DNA from 3 places in the Candidatus Manganitrophus noduliformans genome. Region 3 is predicted to be linked to each of the others. Evidence: riboswitches for the same ligand, from Rfam matches in the RefSeq annotation. Region 3 holds a riboswitch; each other region holds the start of a gene.
What was found. A riboswitch is a leader RNA that binds a small molecule or an ion and turns the genes downstream of it on or off. The one in region 3 is predicted to bind cyclic di-GMP.
Positions count from the first base shown of each region.

Region 1 (6,232 bases), on a different contig from region 3:
TCACCGACGCGAAAGAGAAGAAGATCGGCCTTTTCCAGGCGGCGGAAGGAGGAACCCTCTTTTTAGATGAGATCGGGGAAATTGAAATTTCCCTTCAAGCCAAATTGCTCAAAGCGCTTGAAGACAAAGTGATCCGCCGCATCGGGAATATTCGAGAACAGAAGGTCGACGTCCGCATCGTCACCGCGACAAACCAATCACTGGAAGAAGCCGTCCGCCAAGGACGATTCCGCTCCGACCTTTTTTTTCGCCTTCGAATTATCAATCTGGAGCTTCCTCCCCTCCGCAGCCGCGGGAATGACATCCTGCTTCTTGCAGATCATTTTTTAACGATTCAATCGCGGCGCTACGGGAAACAAGGAATGCGCTTTAGCCCCGAAGCGGAAAAAGTGCTCCTCAATTATTCCTGGCCCGGCAACGTGAGAGAACTTCGGAACATGATTGAACAGACTGTCCTCCTCTCCCGTGACAGCGTTATCGCACCGGAGCAGCTCTCGCTCCTTACCGGTCTTATCAAAATGAATCAGGTCGATCGGCAAAAGGAAAATATGGACCGTTTCCCCCTTCCTCTCCAGGGCATTTCATTGGAAAAGGTGGAGCGCGACTTTGTCCTTCAGGCTCTTGAGCAAACTTCCTGGAATGTCACACAGGCAGCAAAGCTCCTGGGACTGACCCGCGATACGCTCCGATACCGGATGGATAAGTATAAACTTGAGCCCTCTTCTTCTTAATAGAACTCCGGTCCACATCTAAGCGGAACCGCCTTGATTCTTTCGCTGAAAAATTTACCAGTCCACCTGGACGGCCCGCACCCCCTGCATCAATAAATGGCTCAGCCGCCTAAAATTCCTCCTCGACGGATGAATTTTAGGCGGCTCCACGCACACAACATTCCTGTGAATGGGGCAATCCCCCCGTTTCGCAGCGATATCACCCAATGCTCCCGAAGAACGCTCCGATACACCCACGAGCGGTATAGTCCTTTTCTTAAAGATTTCAATCGGATCAACAATTGATCTTGATTTTCTCCCATTTTGGCATCCGGTTTGCTCTATACGGCGGCGTGATTGGAGTAATCGTAATTGAACCAAATCCAATCACCAAATCAAAAAACTGTATTCTGAAAAAGAAGGAGAATCCAATGTTCGATCTCTATTTTGGTTTTGGGGCAATTGTGTTGTTCGCGTTTTTCTACGTCAACCTCGCTTGGGCTCTGCTCTCGGCCCATACCCCTCCGCCCGGCATCATCGGGAATGACGGCAAGCCGGAACGGATCATTTCAGAGGTTTACACACGGGAGCAGGGAGTATCTGTTCTCAATGCCACACTTCGAGTTCCAGAGATGAAGAAGCAGACGGCTTCATCGAATCGCTGACGGCAATTCATCGTGAACGAAGGGAATGTAGAGGCAACTCGGCTTGTCGGCCAACGCCGAGGAGGATGGGGCCCCATCCTCCTCCGTTATGAACGGACCACGGAACACAGACGAAACATACAATGCCTAATTCGGCTTCCCTAAATATCAATCGTCATTGACGCTACATGCTTGAGTGGTATTATTTGAATTAACAATTGTATTTTGCTCCGATAATAGCACCCCTGACCGAAAGGCAGGCCCGCAAAGTCATTGGCCTACGTCTTGCCCAAGAAAGCAAGATATGGCATGAAGGACCGCCGAAGAGCTAAAAAGACGATCCCTATGCTCTTATCGGCAGAGTGTAGGGATTTTTATTTGTGGAGGAAGCAAAAGTGACGGACAGACGTTCACACCCGAGAAGGGCCATGACCGGTTGGGTTGAAATATGGGGACAGGGAGCCGATGACACTCTCAGTGGCTATGTAAGCAATGTCAGTTTGGGTGGTATCGCCGTTTACACCAAAGAGATCCTCTCGCCCGGCACCACAGTCCTGATTACAATACATTTTTTCGGCAAGCAGCGCCTAGAATCAGTAAGGGCAATCCGAGGGGAGGTTGTCTCTTCTCTGAAATTGGATAAAAACTTTCAATTAGGCATCCGCTTTCTAGAACCGATCTCAAAAGAAAATGGATCAGCTCTGTTTACATATCTTACTGAATAGTTAAGGCAACGAGATTCGAGGGGGGTTCATAACAGAAGAACATACACATCAGTCAACACGTTTGAGCTTAAAAGGAACTCTCATCTGGAATTACGACGACGGCAGTGATTCTTTTGACGGTCAGATCATCACTTTAACTCCCGCCGGCGTGGGACTTCATGCGACCAGGCCGATCCCGTCTGATACGCGAGTGCAAACCATTCTTACTTTTATGAATTCAGAAGGGAGAGAATACAGCGAATCAGTTTATGCGTGGGTGGTATGGCAACCTGTATTCATTTGGTTGAAGTCCAAGACGACTCACAAAACCATCGGGTCAGCTCTTGTACAGGAAGCGGTCGGTATTACAAACCCCATTGAGTAGGGAGGAAGCGATGCAAGAGATCATCAAACCGTTTCTGTTGTTCTCCGTGATCACGGCATTCTGGGCTTCGACCGCTCAGGCGGCCATCGACATTTCTTTCAAGAATCCGGAACGCTACACCGATGCGGGACGCTACCTGGGCGATCGGGTCTCCGAGCAGGTCATTCAAGAGCTTAAAGAATACCCGGAATCGCTTGGAGAGCGTTATCTCAAACCGAACCAGAGTCTAAAAATCGAAATCCTTGATATCGACCTCGCCGGCTGCTATGAGCCGTTTCACCAGGGCGGGTTTTCGGATGTGCGGATTTTGCGCGAGGTGACCTGGCCGCGGATCAAAGTCCGTTATGCCCTGGAGGAAAACGGCGAGGTCACGCTCCAAAAAAATGTCACTGAAATCTCAAAAACAAAGGTTCTAAGATCGTCCACGAAGGCCAGCCACCACCTTATTCTTGCCATCCAACGGTCGAATTCTACACTTTAATTTAACAATAAATAACGGGATTCTGATTCTCCAAATCCGATGTTGCAATTCGACCGACGATTGAGCCGACGACAGCCAAGATAATAAGACCAGTGAGATATAGTAGAACCAGAGGAAGAGGAATCCGCTCAACGCCCCGTAGAGAACGGTATAGCTTCGCGCCACCGAGATATACCATTCGAAAAACCTCTTCGAGAATTCGAGGAGGATCGATAAGTTGTCGATCATTAGCGGGATTGACCGAAAAATGGAACTGTTAATTTCTCAAAAGATTTTTGAAGATTTTTTCTTTGCAAAAACGATCGCCCTTATTGGTTCTTCCAGTTCGAGGGGTTTTGTGGAGTGACTGGGGATCGGAACATCGGATTGTGAACATGCTGAATAGGATGGGTCATTCGGATCCGATTTTAAGGTCCACAAAAATGATCGAAAATGCGTGTTAACGGAGATTAGACGGTGGAAGGGGTGGGTTCCACCTTGGTTTCGCTCTTCTCCCATCCCCATTCGCCAAGCAGCCGGAGCGCCGCCTCGCGCTCCGGAATGTAGAGGGCCACCGAAGCGATATCCCCATCACGCGGCGTATAGCTCAGAGACATCGGAAAGATCTTCTCTCCCCGCCGGGTCGCCAGGATTACGAACCGCTCGCCGTTCTTAGAGAGCGCGCTCTTGGCCGCAGCGGCCAGATCCTCCGCCTCTCTTGAGGGACGAAAGACCAGCCTCTCCACCACCGCATCCTTGTGCCGGAATCGGACATCCCAGCGCTCCGTTTCGTGGGGGCCGTCAAAAAGGACCTCCGCTCCCTGCCGCTGAACATATTCCGGTGTTTTCCCCCCTTCCAACGCGTCCACGGCGACATATCCTTTCGGAACCTCAAAGAACTCATTGGCTTGCCCGACGAACATGCTGTTGAGGTGTTCGTTCGAGGTAACCCCGACGGCGACGCCGACCAACTCGAATTGAGCCCGAAGCAGCGTCCGCTCCTCGAGCGCGTTCCCGAAAACAACCGGAAAGCCGGCCTCCTCCGCTTGTCGGCAGAATTTCGGATCGGAGTCGAGAAAAACGACCGGCAGTCCCGCGTCTCGAAGCTCGGCGCCGAGCACCAGCCCCAGTCCATGCGCCCCCAGGATGGCAACCCGATCCCTTCCGGGAAGCCGCAGCCCGAGGAGCGTCGCCACCGGTCGCGCGGTGAACCCTGCGAGAAGGACCGTTCCGGCGATGGTCAAGAACACCAGCGCCCGCAGTCCCGTGCTTCCCGGCATCCCGTTGCTCTCCATCGTAGCGGCGGTGAGGGTTGCAAGGGCCGCCGCCACGATGCCGCGGGGCGCGACCCAGGAGATAAAGAATCTCTCTTGCAGAGAGAGATTCGATCCCCTCGTTGAAAACCAGACGCCCAGCGGACGGACGGCAAAAATCAGCGCTCCCAGAACACCGAGACCTTGCCAGCCGAGGCCGCGCACATCCTCCAGACGGATATCCGCGGAAAGGAGAATGAAGAGAAGCCCCACCAGGAGCACGGTTAATTGATCTTTGAATTCGCGCAAGTCCCGGTCAACGGGGATTTGCGAGTTTCCGACGACGACTCCCGCGATCGTGACGGCGAAAATGCCGCTATGGGGAACGACATGGTCGCAGCCGTGAAAGATCAGAACGGCGGAGGCGAGGGCGAAAATATTCTCGTGTCCGTGCGGCACCACGCGCCTAAAGCGAAGCAGCCGGCCGATCAAGAACCCGCCCGCCATCCCGGACAGGACTCCGAAGCCGAGACGGAGAAGGGTGGTGGCCAACCCGCTCATGACGGTTTTCGCCTCCGGTGTCAAGACAATATCGAACACCAGCACCGCCAAGATCACCCCGATCGGGTCGATCAGGACCCCCTCGGCCTCGAGAATGGTTTTGATCTTCGGCCGAAGACGCATCTCGCGGACCAGCGGGGTGACGACAGTCGGACCGGTGACAACGACGAGGCTCCCGAATAAAAAGGCGAGATCCCAGGACCATCCAAGCAGGGCGCGTACGGCGACCGTTCCCCCGATCAGGCTCACCAGCGCGCCCCAGGTGATCAGCCTTCGGATCGGCAGTTCCTCCCGGCGAAGCCGGGAGAAGACCAGATTCAATCCCCCCTCGAAGAGGATGATCGCAACGGCAAAGTCGACGATCCCGAAAAGCCCGGCGCCCAGGGCGCGCGGCTTCACCCAATTGAGCGCCTCCGGTCCGAGAAGAACGCCAAGAGCGAGAAGCAGAACGATTCCGGGAATCCGCAGGTGCCGGCTAACGCTCTGGGCAAAAACACCCGCCGCCAACGCGACGGCAATAATAAGACCGATATGAGCGGTGTCCATGAAAACTTCTCATAAAGATATTGGAACAGATTTTTTCCAAAGAGCGGAGCGCTCTCCATCATATCCCCTCCGGAAGGAAGAGATTAAGGATTTTAGCACAAGCCGAGGGGGTAAGCTTCCCAAAAATGGGCGATTATCGGAAAAATGTTGCGGTTTGGGAACGTGGTGAAGGGAGGGGATGCGCCGTCGGCAGGGGGGAAATCACATTTTGTAAAACAGGCAGACTTACTTTTTTTGGAGGGAAGAATCGATTTCATAGCCGCTTCCGGACTGTTTTGCCCGATACATCGCTTCGTCTGCACGGCGGATGAGGGTCAGGGCCTCTTTGCCATGCTCGGGAAAGAGAACCATCCCGACACTGGCATAAACGAAAAGAGAACCTCCATCCAGGACAAAGGGCTCTTCAAGCGCCGTCCGAATTTTTCGGATCGCGGCGGGTCCCCCTTCACGGTTCACATTCGGCAATATCACGGCAAACTCATCTCCCCCAATCCGCGCGACGGTATCCGAGTCTCGGAGCGCCCGCTTCAGGCGCACTCCGACCTCTTGCAGGACGGCGTCCCCGACCGGATGGCCCAATGAATCATTGATCTCTTTGAATCGATCGAGATCGATGATCAAAAGCCCGAAGGACCCCTTTTCTCTTTGCGCGGCGAGGAGAGTATGGTTGAGCCGATCGAGGAACAGGGTCCGATTCGGAAGATTCGTCAACGGATCGTGCGTGGCAAGGTATTCCAGATTGGCCGTTTGCATTTTGCGATCGCTGATATCCCGGGCGATGGTCGAGAGAAACTCGACCTCTCCCCCCGACGTTCGATGGGCGAGGATCACTTGCGATACAGGCACCTCCCGCCCCGAGCGATCGATCAATGCCGTCTCCCCGCTCCACGATCCATGACGAATGGCCGATGGAATCGCTTCCCCGATAAGAAGCGTTCGGGTCCATTCCGGGACGACATCAGACAATTT
Region 1 covers NZ_VTOW01000001.1:1,852,360-1,858,591, reverse strand. The annotation lists gene MNODULE_RS08950 (sigma-54-dependent transcriptional regulator) at 1-731, shown strand, start outside; gene MNODULE_RS08945 (hypothetical protein) at 1,013-1,375, shown strand; cyclic di-GMP riboswitch class I at 1,583-1,679, shown strand; gene MNODULE_RS08940 (PilZ domain-containing protein) at 1,735-2,079, shown strand; gene MNODULE_RS08935 (DUF3016 domain-containing protein) at 2,454-2,924, shown strand; gene MNODULE_RS08930 (cation:proton antiporter) at 3,374-5,263, opposite strand; gene MNODULE_RS08925 (diguanylate cyclase domain-containing protein) at 5,489-6,232, opposite strand, start outside.
Region 1: another riboswitch for cyclic di-GMP. It lies ahead of MNODULE_RS08940 (PilZ domain-containing protein); the one in region 3 lies ahead of MNODULE_RS11635 (fibronectin type III domain-containing protein).

Region 2 (6,232 bases), on a different contig from region 3:
GAGTTGGAAGAGCTGGACCAACAAGGAAGGGGTCGGTGCAGAGGTCGCCCGGGTAAAACCCCCGGAGGTCGCGGATTTACAGTTTGTTCCACAACACCACCAGGGAGGGGACAAACCGCTCGAATATAATCCGAACTACGTCGTCTCCTCCGTCATCGATTCACAAAATCGCCTCTGGATCGGAACCCTCGGCGGGGGGCTCTCCCGGTTCGATGGAAAGAAATGGAAGAGCTATACGATCCAAGACGGCCTCGCCGGAAATATCATCCATGCTCTCAAGTTCGACGCGAAGGGGACATTATGGATTGGGACCGACGGCGGGGTCAGCCGGTTCGACGGCAAGAAATTTAAGAATTTTACCGAGAAAGAAGGGATCGGCGCCGTGTATGCGATCGCCATCGATCGCCAGGGCCACAAATGGTTTGGAACGTTTGGAGGGGTCGCACAGTACCGGGGGGATTGATACAACAGAGTCAATGAAAGAAGGGCGCCATGAACGACGCCCCTCTTTTAATCAGGACGGCCGTCCCACGCTGGTGTATTGGAAACCGAGGGCGGCCATTTTTTTCGGCTCGTAGACGTTTCGAAGGTCAATGAAGATCGGAGATTTTAACTTCTTCTTGATCTGATCCAAATCGAGGTTCCGGAACGGATTCCATTCGGTCATCAGGATGATCGCATCCGATCCGTCGGCCACCGCATAGGGATCGGCGGCATAGGTCACCTCTTTCAGCACCTTCTTTGACTCTTCCATGGCGGCCGGATCGTGCGCAACGATTTTGGCCCCCCGCTCTTGAAGGGCGCGGATGATGGCGACGGACGGCGCCTCCCGCATGTCGTCCGTATTCGGTTTAAAGGAGAGGCCGAGGATTCCGATCTGCTTTCCCTTAAAACTGCCGACCTCTTTCTCGATCTTCGCGATCATTCTTTCCCGTTGCTGCCGATTCACCTCGATGACCGCCTTGACGATCTTGAATTCGTAGCCGCTTTTCTGCGCAATCTTATCGAGCGCCGAAACATCTTTCGGAAAACAGGAGCCGCCGAAACCGGGACCGGGGTGTAAAAACTTGGAGCCGATCCGGCCGTCGAGTCCCATTCCTTTGGCGACGTCCTGAACGTTCGCCCCCACCCCCTCGCAGAGATTGGCGATTTCATTGATGAAAGAAATCTTCGTCGCCAGGAAGGCATTCGCGGCATACTTGATCATTTCGGCCGTCGGGATATCGGTAATATGCAGCGGGGTTTCAATCAAATAGAGCGGACGGTAGAGATCGCGCATGATGGCGATCGCCTGCTGGCTTTTGGCGCCGATCACCACCCGATTGGGCCGGAGGAAATCCTCAATTGCCGATCCCTCCCGCAAAAACTCGGGATTTGAGACGACATCAAAATCAAAATGCTCTTTCTGCTTGCTGCCGATAATGGAGCGAAGCCGGTCGCCGGTTCCAACGGGGACGGTGCTTTTTGTCACGATCACCTTGTAGCCGTTCATATGTTCGGCGATCATCTCGGCGACCTTCTCAATATAGGAGAGATCGGCGAAGCCGTCGCCCCGATCGGGGGTCCCGACGGCGATAAAAATCACCAGCGCTCCCTGGATCGCCGCAACGGTATCGGTGCTGAAGGAGAGCCGCTTGTTCTGCACGTTCTTCTTGACCAGCTCTTCTAACCCAGGCTCATAAATCGGGATGATCCCTTTTTTGAGGGCGGCGATCTTCGCTTCTTCCTTATCGACGCAGGTCACATTGACGCCGAACTCCGCAAAACAGGCCCCGGTGACAAGGCCGACATAGCCGGAGCCGATAACCGCAATATTCATCGACTTTCCTCCGTGATTGATCTAAAGAGTATACGAAAAAGAGCGAAAATTAACAAGACGAAAGATCGATTTCAGTCTAGTTGTTCGTTGACTCCACACGAATAAAAGTGTAGGCTTAGCCCATTTAGACATGATTAATAGGTGCTGCGATGGGAATTTCTGAACAATCGGCTGAGATCATCCGGCGGACGATCCAGGAGAGCATCCAGGTCAAAGAGGCCATCGTCCGGAACATGATCCCGGAGATCGCTCAAGCGGCGGCCTGGATCGTTGCCTCTTATGGAAACGGCGGAAAACTTGTCCTTTTCGGAAACGGCGGAAGCGCCGGGGATGCCCAGCACATCGCCGCGGAGTTGGTCGGACGATTTGAACGGGAACGGCGCGCCCTCCCCGCCATCGCTTTGACGACGAACAGCTCGACCCTCACCGCCATCGGCAACGATTACGGCTACGACAAGATTTTCTCCCGGCAGGTCGAGGCGTGGGTCCAGCCGGCCGATGTCGTCATCGGCATCAGCACCAGTGGGAATTCTCCCAACGTCCTGGAAGGGATCGCCGCCGCCAAATTAAAGGGGGCGAAGACGATCGGGTTGACCGGCGAGAAGGGGGGGAAGCTCGCCTCCCAAACCGATCTTTGTCTTAAAGTTTCCTCATCGAACACCGCCCGGATTCAAGAATCGCACATCATGATCGGCCACCTCCTCTGCTTGCTGCTGGAACAGCAGATCTCCTAACCCTCGGACCCTCCATGTCGGGAACGCTCTACGTCGTCAGCACCCCGATCGGCAATCTCGAAGACATCACCCTCCGGGCGCTCCGCATCCTGAAAGAGGTCGCGATCATCGCCGCGGAAGATACCCGCCACACCCAAAAGCTCCTCTCCCATTTCGACATTCATACGACGCTCACCAGCTATCACGACTTCAACAAGGAAGAGAAGACGCCGGTCCTCCTCTCCAAAATGGCGGAGGGGGCTTCGATCGCCATCGTCTCCGACGCCGGCACCCCCACCCTCTCCGATCCCGGTTTTTATTTGATTCGCGAAGCGATCCGCGCCGGCCTCCCCGTCAGCCCCATCCCGGGCCCCGCCGCCGCGCTTGCGGCGCTGGCCGTCTCCGGCCTTCCCCCGGACCGATTCGTCTTCGAAGGTTTCTTACCGAAAAAGAAAGGGGCTCGCGCCCGGCGCCTGGAGCAACTCAAGCCCGATCCGCGGACGTTGATCTTCTACGAATCGCCGTTTCGGATCGTCGGGCTGCTCGAAGAAATCAAGACGATCCTTGGCGACCGGCCCGTTGTCGTTGCACGGGAAATCACCAAGATGTTCGAGGAGTTCATTCGGGGGACGGTGACGGAGGTATTGGAGAAGATCGGGAAGAAAACGGTGAAGGGGGAGATTACGCTGGTGGTAGGGGGGAATCGGGAGGAAAATTAAACAACATGAGGGGCTATGTCATCTCTACCATCTAGCAAAACCCGGATACACATCCGGTTGACGATCATCTGAATCTCCTTTTCAGAAACATGAAGAGGAAAATACCCAGCAAGAGCGGTATTTCGGCCGCTTGCGCGGGGCCGGGAAGATTTTCCTCCTGCGGAAAGCGCATTACACAACCTCCCCCGCCGGCGGCCGCCTGATTTTGTCCGTCGTCGATTTGACTGATTAAAGAAAAGGGAGAAGCGGAAGCGTGGGCGGTAGATTGACGATTCTCATGGAGATCGTAGGAAGCGGCGGCATAGTAGTAGGTGACGCCGTTCTCCAGGCTTGAGTGAGTTACGCTCATGCTCTGATTGGGTTCTCCCGTGAAATCTCCGAGAAGTTCGCCGTCGTTCAGGTCGCTCGGATAGCGATCGGTCCGATAGCGGATGAGAACCCCCGCGAAATCAACGTCCGGCGGGTTGATCCATTGCAGCGTGATCTCCCGGTCTCCGGGAACCGCAGAGAAATGTTGAACATCCGCCGGAGGCGTCGTATCCGAGGGTTGAGCATCCTCCGGTGGGGTGTTACCGGAGACGGGAGCAGACGTATCAAAAAACGTTTTACTGATCTCGTTCGAAAAAGCACTCTCGTTTCCTGCAACGTCATAGGCGGTGAGGACGAAGTAGTAGGTTCCCAGCCCAAGGCCGGTGACCGTGTACGCGGTCTGATTGCCGACCGTGATCGGTGTTCCGTAACGCCCGGAGACGGTTCCGTAATAGACCTTGTATCCGGCCAGATCCGAATCTGTGTTGGGAGTCCAGGATAAGATTGCATCGCCTGCAAAAGCGGGAGAGGTCTTACAAAAAAAGAATAAGAGAACCAGACAAAGCGCCCGGGGAATGTTTTGTCTTTTTGACAGATTTCGCATCGCTGCAAATCTCCCATGCGCAAAAAAAAGCCGCCAAAACGAAATCCTTTGGCGGCTCGGCGGGCATGGCTTTACAGCTTTAGCCCCGTTGCTCTGCGTCCCCGTCTTTCGACAGGTTTGCTCTGAACAAAGGGAATCACAAATCCTTCATGATCAACGCGGCTTAAACCGCTCGACGGCGCTTGAGCGATCTAAAAAACATTTTTAGGATTATCACGACTCCAATCATGTTGTCAATAAGATTTAATTCTTTTTAGGGTCGTGGTCGCGCCGTTTCCAGAGAGACTCAATTTCCTCGTACGACCCATCACCGCCTCAATCTGCCCATAGAAGGTGCTGCGTTCCTTTCCCAGCCCTGCACTCCTTACGTTTCTTGCCGCGGCTGCAATATCGTCCAGACGCGTTTCAATACCCCCCCCCGGAATTTCCGCTTGACACTTTCCAATCCCTTCGGCTAGAATGGTATTCATATGGATACCATCACGGCACGGCAACAAGAAATCCTCACCTTCATCCAGCAAACGGTGGAGCAGAAAGGCTACCCCCCTTCCTTGCGTGAAATCGCAGGCCACTTCGGGATGGTGGGGACGCGGGGCGCTTTCAAGCATGTCGCCGCGCTGATTCGCAAAGGACACCTGCGAAAAGGCCAAGGAGCCCGGGCGCTGGAAGTGATCTCGCAATCGCAGACAGCGAGGGCCGTCCAATCAAAGAGCGCCGGCCGGGCGATCCCAATCTTGGGACGGGTCGCCGCCGGGCAGCCGATTCTGGCCGAGGAGAATTTACTCGGACATCTGACGGTCGATCCTTCGCTCGTTCGAGGAAGGGAAGCGTTTCTTCTGAAGGTCAAAGGGGAGAGCATGCGCGACGCGGGAATCTTGGATGGGGATCTGGTCCTGGTCAAGCGGCAGGCCGATGCCGATTCCGGCGAGATCGTCGTCGCGATGGTCGAAGGGGAAGCGACGGTGAAGCGGCTGATCAAGAAAAAGAAAAACCTGATCCTCCAGCCCGAGAACACTGACTTTGATCCGATCGTCATTACCGAGAAAGACGCCTCCTTTCAAATTCTCGGGAAGGTCGTCAGTCTCATTCGGCCGGTCGTTTGACCGTAGAAGAGGAGCACGCTTGTGGACACGACCTACAAAATCGACGCCCCCCTCTTCTCCGGACCGCCGGTCTCCCTGATCTCCGGCATGCCGGGCGGGGTGATCTTTTTTTGCGGCGATGCCGCGCTCCGGCCGCTCGCTTCGGAAATGATCGGCTGGCGGTTGGCCCAGTCGGAGCGGGTCCTCTTTCTCGATGGGGACAACTGCTTTAACCCTTATCCGATCACACATCTGGCGAAGCGGATCGGACACGATCCGCGCCTTTTTCTCTCGTCGATTTTTATCTCCCGCGCCGCCACCTGCCATCAGATGACCTCCCTCATCACCCGGCAGCTCGGCATTGGAATCGCGCGGCACCGTCCCCGCCTGGTGCTGCTGGCGGAGCCGCTCGCCACCTTTTATGATGAAGCGGTCTCTTTCACCGAGAGAAAAACGCTCCTCTCACACGCCGTATCAACCCTGGCGCGACAGGCCCGGGAAGGAACCTGGATCGTGGTGCTGACCTCCCCTCCCCCGCCTTCGCACAAGTCGGCGTCGCTCCTTTCAATGGTGCGCAACGCGTCGGACCGGCTCTTCTCCGTCCGCACCGATGCGCAATCGATCCTCATCCGCGAAGAAACGCTCGCTATTGGAAAACGTCCGCCGCAACGAACCGGGGGGTGTTGATGGGCCGCACCCTCTCCACCTTCACGCAGTTGATCGAGCAGGAACGGAGCGCTTGGCAGTCGTTTCACCGGGCGTTGCGCAAGGAGGACCAGCAATATTTCGACGCGCTTTTTCGCGCGGCGAAATACCATGTCGCTTCCGGCAGCTACGCTTCGAAGAGCTCGCCGTTTGAAGCGATGATCGTGGCGATGTTGATCGAGTCGTACAAAAAAAATGCGCTGCTCGAAGCGCGGGTCTCCCACCTGGAAGTATTTCTGAATAGAAAGGGCACATTCGACGAAAGCCAGAGGCCTCCTCTC
Region 2 covers NZ_VTOW01000001.1:1,436,438-1,442,669, reverse strand. The annotation lists gene MNODULE_RS07165 (ligand-binding sensor domain-containing protein) at 1-463, shown strand, start outside; gene MNODULE_RS07160 (UDP-glucose dehydrogenase family protein) at 515-1,819, opposite strand; gene MNODULE_RS07155 (D-sedoheptulose-7-phosphate isomerase) at 1,969-2,553, shown strand; gene rsmI (16S rRNA (cytidine(1402)-2'-O)-methyltransferase) at 2,568-3,251, shown strand; gene MNODULE_RS07145 (fibronectin type III domain-containing protein) at 3,316-4,164, opposite strand; cyclic di-GMP riboswitch class I at 4,212-4,296, opposite strand; gene lexA (transcriptional repressor LexA) at 4,635-5,267, shown strand; gene MNODULE_RS07135 (hypothetical protein) at 5,289-5,933, shown strand; gene MNODULE_RS07130 (DUF8156 family protein) at 5,933-6,232, shown strand, end outside.
Region 2: another riboswitch for cyclic di-GMP. It lies ahead of MNODULE_RS07145 (fibronectin type III domain-containing protein); the one in region 3 lies ahead of MNODULE_RS11635 (fibronectin type III domain-containing protein).

Region 3 (6,232 bases):
CGGCAATCGACCGTGGAAAAACTCGTTTACAGCACCACGGCGCCGGACCCGAAGATCGGATTGATTCTGATACCGATCGTTCAAAAGGAGCCGGTCGAGTGGATTCAGAAACTCGAAATGCGGCTCCTCAAACGGCTTCCATTCGACCCTGAGACGATCGGCTCGATCGCCGCCCTTCTCTCGGCCCCTCAAAAAGAGATCCGCCTGGAGACGGCGATCCTGCTGAGAAACATGATCATCCAGCTTGTAACGGAGAAGAAAAAAGAGGAGCGGAAGCTCTTTGAAGAAAAACTTCGCGAGATGCTGGCGGCGCGGCTGCGGGCCGAAGGAGACGGCCACAATCCGGTCTGGATCGAGCTGTACAAGACGTTGAGTTATTTCTCCCACAGTGATGCGACCAATGCCGTTCTCATCGAGATGCTCCCGAAGGGGGGGGAGGAGGCGCTTCTTTTCTTCGCGCAGTATATCCAGGGAAAATATCCCCCGGCGGGCCTCGATACCCTCCTGGCCGGCGCGGTCACGTCCAAAGCGGATGACACGGTCATCCACACCATGCGGGCCCTGATCCAGACACTCCCGAAAGAGGGGCCCGCGATCGGCTATCCGAGCACAGAGGCGGTCATCCGCGCCCTGCTGGTCGGGCTGAAGAATCGGAGCGAAAATATCCGGAAAGAGGCGGCGATCGCCCTTGCTTCCCGGGCCAAGGTGGCTCGGAAGGAGAAGAAGTCGATTCCGCTCGAGGATGAGGTTTGGGAGGCGCTCTTCAATCTCTATCAGACGCGGCTTCCCTCCACCACCGCCCTCGACAAAGACCAGGCGAGAGAGGGGCTCCGCCATCTTCCGACCAACGCCGCCCGGCTCGCGAAGCTCTTCGAATTGATGTATCGGGTCCAGGACGAGCTTCAAAAGCAGAACGTCGTCGGGCTGATCGGAACCTTCAAGACTCCGGAAACCCGCGCCGAGCTGATCAAGATGGTGAAGGTCAATTTCACCGGGCTCCGTCTGGAGGCGCAGAAGACGACGATCGACGCCCTCTCCGGTTTTGTCCCCGACGAGGAGGTCGAGGCGGAGATGGAGAAGCTCCTCGAAGGGAAGGGGCTCCATGCCGACGTCCAGGCAAAACTGGCCGATAAACTTTTTTCCGAAATCCCGAGCCTCAAGCCCCGATTACTCCGTTGGCTTCGCCTCGACGACAAAAGCAAGCGGCCGGTGTTGGAGCGGTTTGATCTTCCGATGATGCATATCAAAGTCATCGAATCGGCGAAGAAGCTGCCGGGGGACGATGATATTTTCAAGAAGCTGCGGGATTTGGCCCCCCTTCTGATGATGAACGATGCGAAGGTGAAACTCCATGAGACTCTTCGAGAGTTCCCGCAAGCGGAAAGCGCCCTGCCGGAACCGCAGATCCTTCCGGCCGACCAGGTGGCGAAAACGCTCATTGCGCTGATCGAGCCGTTGAACAGCGCCCGGATCGTCTTCGACGGTTTTGCCCTTCCGGCTGAGTTCGGCGGGAGCAAGGAGTTGGAGTTCGGGAACTTTCAGCAGGCGAAGGCGCAAGGGCTCGGAATCGGCGCGGCGCAGATGGGGAAGGACTTTGTGAAGAAGATGATCGAAGATCTCTTCGCGGGGGACCTCGGCGATGTCGTCCCCGCGGGGGCGAAATTCAAGCTCACGCAGGAAGGGGACGGCCTCTTCACCCTGGCGGTCGCGGCGGCTCCTGCGAAACATTAAGATTGGTCAAACTCGATTTAGTAAAGGGGGCTCCAGAGATGAAGCCCTTTTTATTAATGGAGCCCCTTTATTAAAGGAGTCATGTATATGGCGCACCATCCCGGTTTTCTCAAGCTGGTCGAGGAGGCCAAAAAACGGATTAAAGAGTGCACGGTCGCGGAGGTGAAGGCGAGGTTGGAAGAGGGAAGGCCGGTTCACTTCATCGATGTCCGGGAGGACCATGAATGGGGGAAGGATCGCGCGGCCGGAGCAAGGCACCTGGGGCGGGGAATTTTGGAGCGGGATATCGAGGGGTTGATCCCCGATAAGAAGGCAGAGATCGTCGTCTACTGCGGGGGAGGGTATCGGTCGGCCCTGGCGGCCGACAACCTGCAGAAGATGGGATATACGAATGTGGTGTCGATGGACGGGGGGATCAAAGCGTGGCGAGCGGCGGGGTATCCGATGGAGCAGGGGGATGCCTCCTGACGGCCGGCGCCGTTACTTAAACGGGACAATCTCAAATTTCAGCTTCCGGTGGGCGTCTCGGAGGGCGGCTTCGACCTGTTCAGCTTGAGGGGCGCGGGCAAAGATAAATCCGAGGTAGCGTCTCCCTTCCGGAAGGGGGATCACCTTCTGTTTGCGGTGGATCGTGATCTTCACATCGACGATCCCCGGCACCTTTTTCGCCTCTTCGACCCCTTGATAATTGAGCAACGTTCCCGAGGCCGGGATCGGGATCATCATCACCCCGGCTGCGGGGCGCTCCCGCTCGAGCGATTCGATCGGCATGCCGAGGGCATGGCGAAGGATGATCTCTTCCAAGGTGAGGCCGACGCCGAATCGAAGCGCGCGGGAGCAGATCCCGCCGATCGATCGGGCGGCCAATTCGATGATCCAGGGGCCTCTCTCATTGACCCGAAGCTCGGCATGAATCGGCCCCTCCTTCAGCCCGAGCGCCGCCGCGGCCCGGCCGGTGCATTCGGTGATCGCCTCTTGCATCGAGGGGGGGAGGCGCGAGGGGGTCACATAAATCGTCTCCTCGAAGAAAGGCCCATCGAGCGGGTCGGGCTTATCGAAGAGCGCCAGGGCCGAAAGATGTCCCTCCCGGAGCAGTCCTTCCAGCGCGACCTCTTTTCCCGGTATAAAATCCTCGACCAAAATCTGTTTGGCGGCATCGCCGCCGAGGCGCTTTACCTCCGGCTCTTTTAGAATGCGGCTCAACCAATAAAAAGCGGCGACAAACTCATCGGGATGATTCGCCCGGATCACGCCGCGGCTGGCGGAGAGAAAGGTCGGCTTCAAGACGCAAGGATAAAAGACCTTTTGCGAAAGGACCTCCGGCGGATCGTCGGTCGAGAAGAGCTGGAACGGAGGGGTCGGGAGCGAGGCGGCGGTCAAGACCTCGCGGAGGCGATGTTTGTCCTTTGCGGCGGCGGTCGCCGAGACGGGGTTGTGGGGGAGCGAGAGCGCTTCCGAGATCGTTGCGGCCAGAACGATCGACTCTTCATCGGCCGACACAACAGCATCGATCGGATGATCCTTGGCGAAGTCGACCACTTTTTCGGCGGCCCCTTTTAAATCGGCGAAATCGAGGGTGATCGTTTTTCCGGGAACGACCGATTCGAGGGCCTGTCGCTCATTCGAGCCGACGACGACCGCCACGCCGAGGCGCTCCGCGGCAATGAGAAAGTCGGCCGCGCGATACGACGTGCTCGGGAGGAGGAGAAGAAGCCGTTTCATGGAACCCTCCGAAAAATGAGGGGAGAGCTTGGAAACGGATGATGGTTGATTGTGCGATGCCCCGGCTTGGTTCGGCCGAAACGGGTGCTCCGACCCGGGCCGTTCATTTTCGATGGGCTGGAACGGTGGAAGGGGGATTGGTTATTTTCCGGGGGTGTAATAAGGATTGGTTCCGCCGGCATGATCGGTGACATCGACGACATCTTTTATTTCGGGAATCGCTTTCTTGATCGCGACGACGACCCCCTGTTTGAGCGTCACATTGGACATCCCGCAACCCTGGCAGCCCCCTCCCAGCCGGATGTAGGCGATCTCCTCCTTCACATCGACCAAGGTGATATACCCTCCGTGCGCGGCCACCCCCGGATTGATCTCGGTATCGATGACCTGTTGGACCGCTTTCGCCTGGGGGCTCTCCAAGTTGGGGGGTGTCGCCGGCGTCGCCGGTTTCGATTCGATGACCTTGGGATTATCGACCTTAAAGCCGGTCTGCTGGAGGCCGGTGATGAAGTCGATCTTCACATCTTCGAGAAGGTTCGCATGGCGCGACTCCATGAATAACTTAATTCCATCGACTTCGACCACCGTGTCGTTCAACTCTTTCTTCCCCTGCTCGACGAAGGCAAGGGCATACTCGGGGCTCGGCGACATCGACTTGACCACCAGCCGGAGTCCCTCGATCTTTTTCCCATGATTGGTTTCTTGATCTTGCTTCAGGACGGCGATTCTCTTCCTTGCAATCTCGGTTATCTGGATCATTTTTGGATCGATCTCCTTCTTGGCGTTCCTAAGAAGCCTCAATTGATTATTAGGCCGATCATACCATAGTTCGGACCCCTTTTACACCCCCAAAATGCGTCTACGAAACAGGCGATCAGAGCGCGCCCGGGCGCGCTCGCCTACTTCAAGATCGAAGAAAAATGAATGGCCGCTACGGAAAAGCGCGTGGAAGGAAATAAGAGAAGTTGTGCTTCGTTTCGGCGAACGCGCATGATTCGGAGAGAGCACAATGTCAACCCGCTGAAATTCCGAGATAACATTTCTTGTGATCTGGAATACACACTTCCTCACGTAAGGTCACTGTCCGATTGACAGTGAATAAGTCGGATGATATAAACTGCGACATCATAACAAGGCAATTGAAATATTCGTTCATCCTTTGCTCAGAGCAAACTCTCCGAAAGGAGAGGGCGCAGAGCAACGGGGCTAAAGAAGAGACGCTCCTCTTCCATGCCCGCCGAGCCGCCAAGGGAATCCCGTTGGCGGCTTTTTTATTTGCGATTGCGTGTGATCGCGGGGATGATCGAATGAGCGGTCCTGTTTCAATCTGACCTTTGCTCAGAGCAAACCCATCGAAAGGTGGGGACGCAGAGCAACGGGGCTAAAGCCGAAAGGCCATGTCCGCCGAGCCGCCAAAGGATTTTCTATTTGGCGGCTTTTTTATTTGGAAAAAAGGAGGTCCATCGTGAGTGACGCTAAGAAGGTTGGCCTGATCTTTGGTGTCTTCATTTTTTCTTTTCTCTTTTTTAGCATGACCGTTTTTGCCGGGGATGCCACGCTGACCTGGAGCGCGAACGCCGAGTCGGATCTGGCCGGATATCGCGTCTATTTCGGGACCGCCTCACGGACGTATGGACCTTCGATCAATGTCGGCAAGACGACATCGTATACCCTGACCGGTCTTGCGAACCAAACCTATTTTTTTGCTGTGACGGCCTATGATACCGCAGGAAATGAAAGCAGCTTCTCTGCCGAAGTGACGAAGACGCTCACGACGCCCGATACATTGGCCCCGGTGATCTCCAGCATCAACGCGGGGAGCGTCACCGGCAACAGCGCGGTGATTACATGGGGAACCAACGAGCCGACCGATACACAGATACAGTATGGGACCACCACGGCTTATGGCTCTTCCACCGCGCGGGTGGCAACCCTGGTGACGGTTCATAGCCAAACCTTGACCGGTCTGCAGCCTCAAACGCTCTATCACTACCGTGTGTTGAGCCGGGATGCCGCAGGAAACCTCGCAACCTCGTTGGACAATACTTTCACTACCGCCGCGCCCCTTCCTCCGCCCACATCCACGCCGACGACGGTGAGATTGAGTCCGGCGGCCGACACGTTCATCAATATCAACACGTCGGTGTACAATACGTCGACGACGTTAAACACCTACACCTTTCCTGCAAACCAGACAGCCAATGCGGTGTTGATGAAATTTGCATTAAGCAGTCTTCCGGCCGGGGTGGTGATTCAGAGCGCGACGCTGAATCTCTCTCTGGTGGAGAGTGATGCGACCGCAGATGCCACCTACAGTGTTGCCGTGCACAAGCTGATCAATCGGAATCCCGATCTGACCCTGGCCACCGGTATGACGTATGACGGGACCAACGCGTGGACGGCGAATAGCTGCTGCCGCAATAATTATCCGTTGGCGCAGGCGGACATCTCGGCGGCCTATGACACGGAGTTGATCAACAAGACGCTGGGGAACAAGGTGTGGGACATCACCGCGATGGTGCGGGAGTGGATGAGCAGTCCTTCGAGCAACTTCGGGCTGCTGGTGAACTCCGATGCCAGCAAAGGGGCCGATCGCTACCGCTTCTTCGCCAGCATGGAGCACCCGACCGCCACTCTTCGGCCGTATTTGAGCATCACTTATTCAGCATCCACTGCGGATACGTCGGCGCCGACGGCGCCGACGGGCCTGACGGCGACGGCCGCTTCCTCCAGTCAGATCAACCTTTCTTGGAATGCGTCCACCGATAACGTCGGTGTA
Region 3 covers NZ_VTOW01000002.1:495,977-502,208, reverse strand. The annotation lists gene MNODULE_RS11655 (hypothetical protein) at 1-1,731, shown strand, start outside; gene MNODULE_RS11650 (rhodanese-like domain-containing protein) at 1,819-2,199, shown strand; gene MNODULE_RS11645 (ATP-grasp domain-containing protein) at 2,212-3,453, opposite strand; gene MNODULE_RS11640 (NifU family protein) at 3,595-4,212, opposite strand; cyclic di-GMP riboswitch class I at 4,611-4,703, shown strand; cyclic di-GMP riboswitch class I at 4,786-4,870, shown strand; gene MNODULE_RS11635 (fibronectin type III domain-containing protein) at 4,919-6,232, shown strand, end outside.